Regions from separate parts of the Streptomyces sp. NPDC043685 genome, predicted to be linked through region 2. Evidence: riboswitches for the same ligand, from Rfam matches in the RefSeq annotation. Region 2 holds a riboswitch; the other holds the start of a gene.
The links. A riboswitch is a leader RNA that binds a small molecule or an ion and turns the genes downstream of it on or off. The one in region 2 is predicted to bind thiamine pyrophosphate.
Positions count from the first base shown of each region.

Region 1: linked by a shared signal. The riboswitch ahead of thiO (glycine oxidase ThiO) and the one ahead of AC0665_RS33590 (thiamine ABC transporter substrate-binding protein) in region 2 are both predicted to bind thiamine pyrophosphate.

Region 1 covers NZ_JBWKCH010000008.1:413,909-417,982, reverse strand. The annotation lists gene AC0665_RS27325 (thiazole synthase) at 28-825, opposite strand; gene thiS (sulfur carrier protein ThiS) at 828-1,028, opposite strand; gene thiO (glycine oxidase ThiO) at 1,025-2,197, opposite strand; TPP riboswitch at 2,195-2,306, opposite strand; gene AC0665_RS27310 (avidin-fold protein) at 2,359-2,709, shown strand; gene AC0665_RS27305 (NAD(P)/FAD-dependent oxidoreductase) at 2,742-3,983, shown strand.
Region 2 covers NZ_JBWKCH010000012.1:201,093-205,166, forward strand. The annotation lists gene rlmN (dual-specificity RNA methyltransferase RlmN) at 398-1,504, shown strand; TPP riboswitch at 1,544-1,650, shown strand; gene AC0665_RS33590 (thiamine ABC transporter substrate-binding protein) at 1,775-2,812, shown strand; gene AC0665_RS33595 (ABC transporter permease) at 2,788-4,074, shown strand, end outside.

The DNA of each region.
Region 1 (4,074 bases), on a different contig from region 2:
ACTGCAGCCGACCTGTGACGTGTGCCCCTACTGGAAAGCGGGACGCTCCGGGTCCAACGCGGCCATGCCCTCCACGGGCGACGACGCCTCGGCGAAATGCCGCCGGGGGATCCGCCCGGCCCGGTACGCCAGCCGCCCCGCCTCCACCGCGTGCCGCATGGCGTCGGCCATCAGCACGGGTTCCTGTGCCCGCGTCACCGCCGAGGCCAGCATCACGCCCGCGCACCCCAGCTCCATCGCCAGCGCCGCGTCCGAGGCGGTCCCCGCGCCCGCGTCCAGGATCACCGGCACGCGCGCGTGCTCCACGATCAGCTGGAAGTTGTGCGGGTTGCGGATCCCGAGCCCGGAGCCGATAGGGGAGCCGAGCGGCATGATCGCCGCGCAGCCCACGTCCTCCAGCTTCCGCGCGAGCACCGGGTCGTCGTTGGTGTACGGCAGCACCGTGAACCCGTCGTCGACCAGGGTCTCGGCCGCGTCCAGCAGCTCGATCGGATCCGGCAGCAGGGTGCGCTCGTCGGCGATGACCTCCAGCTTGATCAGGTCGGTGCCGAGGGCCTCGCGCGCCAGGCGGGCCGTGAGGACGGCCTCCCCGGCCGTGAAGCAGCCCGCCGTGTTGGGCAGCACCCGGATGCCGAGCCGGTCCAGCACGGACAGCACCGAGCCGTGCACCGAGGCGTTCACCCGGCGCATCGCGACCGTGGTCAGCTCCGTCCCGGACGCCACCAGCGACCGCTCCAGCACATCGAGGCTGGGCGCCCCGCCCGTGCCCATGATCAGGCGGGAGGTGAAGGACGTGCCTGCGAGGACGAACGGATCGTCGGCCATGGTCAGCCTCCTTGGACGGCGGTGAGGACTTCCACGCGGTCTCCCTCGGCCAGGGGCGTGGAGGGCCACTGCGCGCGCGGGACGACCATCTCGTTGAGGGCGGCGGCCACGCCCGAGGGCGAGGCGGTGAGCGACCTCACGACGGTGTCGAGAGCCGTGCCGGGCCGGACGTCCCGGGGCTCGCCGTTGACGGAGATGTTCATGCGGGCTGCTCCGTGAGTGCGGTGGCGGGACTGAAGCGCTTCGGCGTGAAGGGCCGGGCCTCCTCGGGGAGTTCACCCGTCGCCAGGACGTGCGCCAGGGCGTCGCCGGTCACGGGCGTGAGCAGGACGCCGTTGCGGTAGTGCCCGGTGGCCAGCAGCAGGCCCTCCAGGCCGGTCGGGCCGAGCAGGGGCGCGTTGTCGGGGGAAGCGGGACGCAGCCCGGCCCGGGTCTCGGTGAGCGGCAGCTCGGTGATGCCCGGCACCAGTTCGTGCGCGTCCCGCAGCAGCTCGTACACGCCGCCCGCGGTCACGGTGGTGTCCCAGCCCATTTCCTCGCTGGTGGCCCCGATGACGAGTTCGCCGCTCGTGCGCGGCACCAGGTAGACGTGGCTGCCGCGCACCACCGCGCGCACGGTCCGGCTCAGGAACGGCCCGTGCCGGTGCGGCATGGTCAGCCGCAGGACCTGTCCCTTCACCGGGCGCACCGGCGGCAGCACGTCCTGCGGGACGCCGGCGAGCCGCCCGCTCAGGCTGCCCCCGGCGAGCACCACCTGCCCGGCGGCCGCCTCGGTCCCGTCGGCCAGGACGACACCCGTGGCCCGCTCCCGTACGACGGTCAGCCGCTCCGCCCACGTCCGGTGGAAGACCACGCCCGTGCGCTCGCAGGCCGCCACCAGGGCCCCGGCCAGCCGCCGCGGATCGATCTGGTGATCGCCGTCGACCCGCAGCCCGCCGCGCACACCCGGCGCGAGCATCGGCTCCAGACGCCGGCACTCGCGCCCCGACAGCCACTGCGACTCCAGGCCCGACTGCTGTTGCAGGACGTGCAGTTCACGCAGGTGGGCCCGGTCGTCGGCGTCCAGGGCCACGGCGAGCGTGCCGCAGCGGCGGTAGCCGAGGTCCCGGCCGGTCAGCTCGGTGAGCTCGGCGGCGAAATCCGGGTAGCGCCGGGCGGAGGCGAGGTTCAGGCCGAGCAGGGTCTGCTCGCCGTAGTGCAGTTCCGTGACGGCGGCCAGCATGCCGGCCGCCACCTGTGCGGCTCCGCCGCCCGGCTCGGGGTCCACGACGGCGGTGGCGAGACCGCGTTGCGCGGCCCGCCAGGCCGTCACCAGGCCGATGATCCCGCCCCCGATGACCAGGACGTCTGACGATGTGGACGTAGGCGACATGGGCGTCCAGCCCCTCCCTTCGCCGGCATGACCCGGATCAGGTTCGTACGGTCGGAGGCCGCCAGCCTCCCTCTCAGCCCGGTGCGTCCGGGCTCCCGCGAGTGCTTTACGTTGGCCACCCTAGCCCGATGCCGCAGCCCGCAGTAAGGGAGCCTCCGCCCATGGCCCGATCCCTCGACGGTCTCGTCCTGGCCCCGGTCGCCGACCAGGCACCGGGTCAGGTGGGCAGCCGCACCCGGTTCACGTACCACGAGCGGGCGGGCGAGATCTGGGCCGAGTACACGGGCGGCGACGTCGTACGAGGGCATCTCGTGGGTACCCGGGAAGGTGACCGGCTGGACTTCCGGTACGTCCAGCTGGGCCGGGACGGCACCACCTCCTCGGGGCACTGCGTCTCGACGGTCGTGGACCTGCCCGACGGGCGGGTGCGGCTGGAGGAGACCTGGGAGTGGGAGTCCCGGCGGGGCAAGGGCACGAGCGTTGTGGAGCAGGTCACGGCGCATGAGCACTGACTGACCATCCGTCAGGTGTCTATGGTGATCAGGTGAGCGAGCAGACGCAGGAACCAGGGTCGTCCGCGCCACGGCGCGTGGTCGTGGCGGGCGCGGGCATGGCCGGGGTGCAGACCGCCGTCGCGCTGCGCGAGCAGGGCTTCACCGGCGACGTGATCCTCATCGGCGCCGAGCCCCACCAGCCCTACGACCGGCCCCCGTTGTCGAAGGCCGTCCTACTCGGCAAGTCCGAGGGCTCCGCCTTCGACGTCGACTTCGAGGCCCTCGGCATCGAACTGCGGCTCGGCTGCGAGGTGCTGGGCCTGCGCGCGGCCGACCACGAACTGGACACCGAGGACGGGCCGGTGCCCTACGACGTCCTGGTCGTGGCGACCGGCGCCGAACCGGTCCGGCTGCCCGGCACGGAGGGCGTGCCGGGCGTGCATCTGCTGCGCACCCTGGACGACGCCGAGCGGCTGCGGCCGGTGCTGGCCCGCCGGCACGACATCGTGGTGGTCGGCGCGGGCTGGATCGGCGCGGAGTTCGCCACGGCCGCGCTCGAGGCGGGCTGCGCGGTGACCGTCGTGGAGGCCGCCGGACGCCCGCTCACCGGGGCGCTGCCCGCCGAGGTCGCGGCCCCCATGACCGGCTGGTACGCCGACGCGGGCGCGGTTCTGCGGACGCACGCGCGCGTGGAGCGCGTCGAGCCCGGCGCGGTGTTCCTCGACGACGGCTCGCGGCTGCCGGCGGGCGCGGTCGTCGTCGGCATCGGCGCCCGCCCCGCGACGGCCTGGCTGGCCGGCTCCGGCGTGGAGCTCGGCGCCCACGCCGAGATCGTGGCCGACGAGCACCTGCGCACGTCCGTGCCGGACGTGTACGCGGTCGGTGACTGCGCCTCCTTCCCCTCCGGGCGCTACGGCGAGCGCCTGCTGATCCACCACTGGGACAACGCCCTCCAGGGGCCGCGCACGGTCGCCGTGAACATCGTGGGCCGGGCCTCGGGGGAGCCACCGGCTGTCTACGACCCGGTGCCGTACTTCTGGTCCGAGCAGTTCGGGCGGTTCGTCCAGTACGCCGGGCACCACGCGGCCGCGGACACCACCCTGTGGCGGGGCGACCCCTCCGGACCGGCCTGGACGGTGTGCTGGCTGCGCGGTGAGCGGCTGGTCGCGCTGCTGGCGGTCGGCCGGCCCCGGGACCTCGCCCAGGGCCGCCGCCTGATCGAGGCGGGCACACCGATGAACCCGGGGCTGCTGGCGGATCCGGCCAGGCCCCTGAAGGCGGCGACGGCTTAAGGCCCGGGGCCGTCGCGAGGGGGGCCGGGCGGCGCTGCCGGGCCCGGCGCGTCCGCCCAGGTGGACGGGGCCGACTTCCGACTGTCGGTGG
Region 2 (4,074 bases):
CGAATCGGAGCCCGGTGCTCTCGGCTGCATGGCAGTGGACGCACAGGAAGCGAAGATGGCGCATCCCCGCTTGGCAGCGGGTGCGCTTTTTTAGGCCGCAGGGCGGGCCCTGATGGTGGAACCCACATACAACGAGTATCGGGAGATCCCCGGTGGGTACGAGTCTCCGCTGCACCCGGCCGTCCGAGAGGTTCAGCAAGAGCATCGGGCGTCTGCTCGCGGTCGAGGGGTCCGAACGAGGCCGAGGGCGACAAGGTGCTGTACCTCGCCGAGCCACCTGGGGCCGTCCCTGGGCCGTCCGAGGTCGACCAACGCTCCCAGCCGGCACCCACGGGTGACCACCCCCACCCCACTCCGGCCTGGGCTCCCCGAGTTGATCTGCGACACTGGGAGGGTTATGCCGAAGCCCGGAGAACTCACTTTCGTAGCCCCCCGCGGAGCCAAGAAGCCGCCGCGGCATCTCGCCGATCTCACTCCCGCCGAGCGCAAGGAGGCCGTCGTCGCGGTCGGGGAGAAGCCGTTTCGTGCCAAGCAGCTCTCGCAGCACTACTTCGCGCGGTACGCGCATGATCCGGAGCAGTGGACCGACATCCCCGCCGGGTCCCGGGAGCGGCTGCGGGAGGCGCTGCTGCCCGAGCTGATGACCGTCGTGCGGCATCTGTCGACCGACGAGGGCACCACCCGCAAGACGCTGTGGCGGCTGTTCGACGGGACGCTCGTCGAGTCCGTGCTGATGCGCTACCCGGACCGGGTGACCATGTGCATCAGCTCGCAGGCCGGGTGCGGGATGAACTGCCCGTTCTGTGCCACCGGGCAGGCTGGGCTGGACCGGAATCTGTCCACCGCCGAGATCGTGCACCAGATCGTGGACGGCATGCGCGCCCTCAGGGACGGAGAGGTGCCCGGGGGTCCTGCGCGGCTCAGCAACATCGTCTTCATGGGCATGGGCGAGCCGCTCGCCAACTACAACCGGGTCGCCGGTGCCATCCGGCGGCTCACCGACCCCGAGCCCGACGGGGTGGGTCTCTCCCAGCGCGGCATCACCGTCTCGACGGTCGGGCTCGTCCCGGCCATCCACCGGTTCTCCGACGAGGGCTTCAAGTGCCGCCTCGCCATCTCGCTGCACGCCCCCGACGACGAGCTGCGCGACACCCTCGTCCCGGTCAACACCCGCTGGAAGGTCCGCGAGGTGCTGGACGCCGGCTTCGAGTACAGCGCCAAGTCGGGCCGCCGGCTGTCGATCGAGTACGCGCTGATCAGGGACATCAACGACCAGGCCTGGCGCGGTGACCGTCTCGGCAGGATGCTCAAGGGCAGGCCGGTGCACGTCAACCTGATCCCGCTGAACCCGACCCCCGGGTCCAAGTGGACCGCCTCCCGGCCCGAGGACGAGAAGGCCTTCGTGGAGGCCATCGCCGCCCATGGTGTGCCGGTGACGATCCGGGACACCCGTGGTCAGGAGATCGACGGGGCGTGTGGTCAGCTCGCGGCCACCGAACGGTAGTCTGACCGTCGTAAGCACACCTGCATATTCGACATCTGCACATTCCGACAGGGGAGCGCCACAGCGCTGAGAGTGCGGCACACGGCCGCAGACCCTCCGAACCTGGCCCAGGTCATTCTGGGTAGGGAGATCGGTCACCACTCGAGCTGTTGCGCCCTGCCCGGGACCCCGTAAGTCCCGGGCAGGGCCGCGTCTTCTCCTGGTCACTCCAGGAGGAATCCAGTGAGCATCAACGCAAAGCGGCTGACGGCGGCGGTCGTCGGGCTGGGCATGGCCGGCACGCTCGCCGCGTGCGGGTCGTCCGACGGCGGTCAGGGGTCCGGCGACTCCAAGACCGTCACGCTCGTCAGCCACGACTCGTGGGCCGCGTCCAAGGACGTCATCGCCGCCTTCGAGAAGCAGTCCGGCTACAAGGTCCGGGTGCTGAAGGACGGCGACGCCGGGCAGGCCGTCAACAAGGCCATCCTGACCAAGGACAACCCGCAGGGCGACGTCTTCTTCGGCGTCGACAACACCCTGCTCTCGCGAGCTCTCGACAACGGGCTGTTCCAGTCGTACGAGGCGAAGGGGTCGGAGCAGGTCAAGGCCGCGTACCGGGTCGACCAGGGCAAGCACCGGGTCACGCCCGTCGACACCGGCGACATCTGCGTCAACTACGACAAGAAGTACTTCGCCGATCACAAGCTGCAGCCGCCGCGGAGCTTCGACGATCTCGTCAAGCCGCAGTACAGGAACCTGCTGGTGACCGAGAACGCCTCCGCCTCCTCACCCGGCCTCGGCTTCCTGCTCGGCACCGCCGCGAAGTACGGCGACCAGGGCTGGGAGGGGTACTGGAAGAAGCTCAAGGCCAACGGCGTGAAGGTCGTCGACGGCTGGGAGCAGGCCTACAACGAGGAGTTCTCCGGCTCGGCCGGCGGCAAGAAGGCCAAGGGCGACCGGCCGCTCGTCGTGTCGTACGCCTCCTCGCCGCCCGCCGAGGTCGTCTTCGCCGACCCGAAGCCGAGCACCGCCCCGACCGGCGTCGCCGAGGGCACCTGCTTCCGGCAGGTCGAGTACGCCGGGTTGCTCGCCAACGCGAAGAACGCCAAGGGCGGCAAGGCGTTCCTGGACTTCCTGCTCAGCAAGCGGTTCCAGGAGGACATGCCCATGAACATGTTCGTGTACCCGGTGCGCGAGGGCGCCCAGGTGCCGCCGGAGTTCGTGACGTACGGGCCGCAGGCGAAGGACCCCGAGACCATGGATCCGGCGAAGATCGCCGACCACCGTGACCAGTGGGTCAAGTCGTGGACGTCACTCGTACTGAAGTAGTCCGCACCAGGCGCGGGAGCGCGGCGCGGCTCGGTCTCCTGGCCGTGCCCGTCGCGTTCTTCGCCGTCTTCTTCGCCTATCCCGTCGCCGCGATCGTCGCCCGCGGTCTGAAGGCCGGCGGGACCTGGCACCTCGGGCGGATCGGGGAGGTGCTGGCACAGTCCGACGTGCGGCACGTGCTGTGGTTCACCACCTGGCAGGCACTCGTCTCCACCGCGCTCACGCTGATCGTGGCGCTGCCCGGCGCCTATGTCTTCGCACGCCTCGACTTTCCCGGCAAGCAGGTCCTGCGGGCGGTTGTGACCGTTCCGTTCGTGCTGCCGACGGTCGTCGTCGGCACGGCGTTCCTGGCGCTGGTCGGGCGAGGCGGGCTGCTCGACGAGCTGTGGGGCCTGCGCCTGGACACCACCGTGTGGGCGATCCTGCTCGCGCACGTCTTCTTCAACTACGCGGTGGTCGTCCGTACCGTCGGCGGACTCTGGGCGCAGCTCGACCCGCGGCAGGAGGAGGCCGCCCGGATGCTGGGGGCGTCCCCGCTGAAGGCCTGGCGGCAGGTCACCCTGCCCGCCCTCGCCCCGGCCGTGGCCGCCGCCGCGCTCATGGTCTTCCTGTTCACGTTCACCTCGTTCGGTGTCGTGCAGATCCTCGGCGGGCCCACGTTCTCCACCCTGGAGGTGGAGATCTACCGGCAGACGTCCGAGATCTTCGACCTGTCCACCGCGGCCGTACTCACCATGATCCAGTTCGTGGCGGTGGGGGCGATCCTCGCGGTGCACGCCTGGACCGTGCGCCGGCGGGAGACCGCGCTGCGGCTGGTGGACGCGTCCGTGACCGCGCGCGGGCCACGCGGCGCGGGGCAGTGGGCACTGCTGGGCGGGGTGCTCGCCACCGTCGCCGTGCTGCTCGTGCTGCCGCTCGCCGTGCTGGTGCAGCGGTCCCTGGGCGCGCCGGACCTCGGCTACTACCGGGCGCTGACCCGTGAGGACGGGGGAGTGTTCCTGGTGCCGCCCATCGAGGCGATCGGCAACTCCCTGTCGTACGCGGTCGCCGCCACGCTCATCGCGGTGGTGATCGGCGGGCTCGCCGCGGTGGCGCTCACCCGCCGGGACGCCGGGCGGTTCGTGCGCGGCTTCGACGCGCTGCTGATGCTGCCGCTCGGGGTGTCCGCGGTGACCGTCGGCTTCGGGTTCCTGATCTCCCTCGACGAGCCGCCGCTGGATCTGCGGTCCTCGTGGATCCTCGTGCCGCTCGCCCAGGCGCTG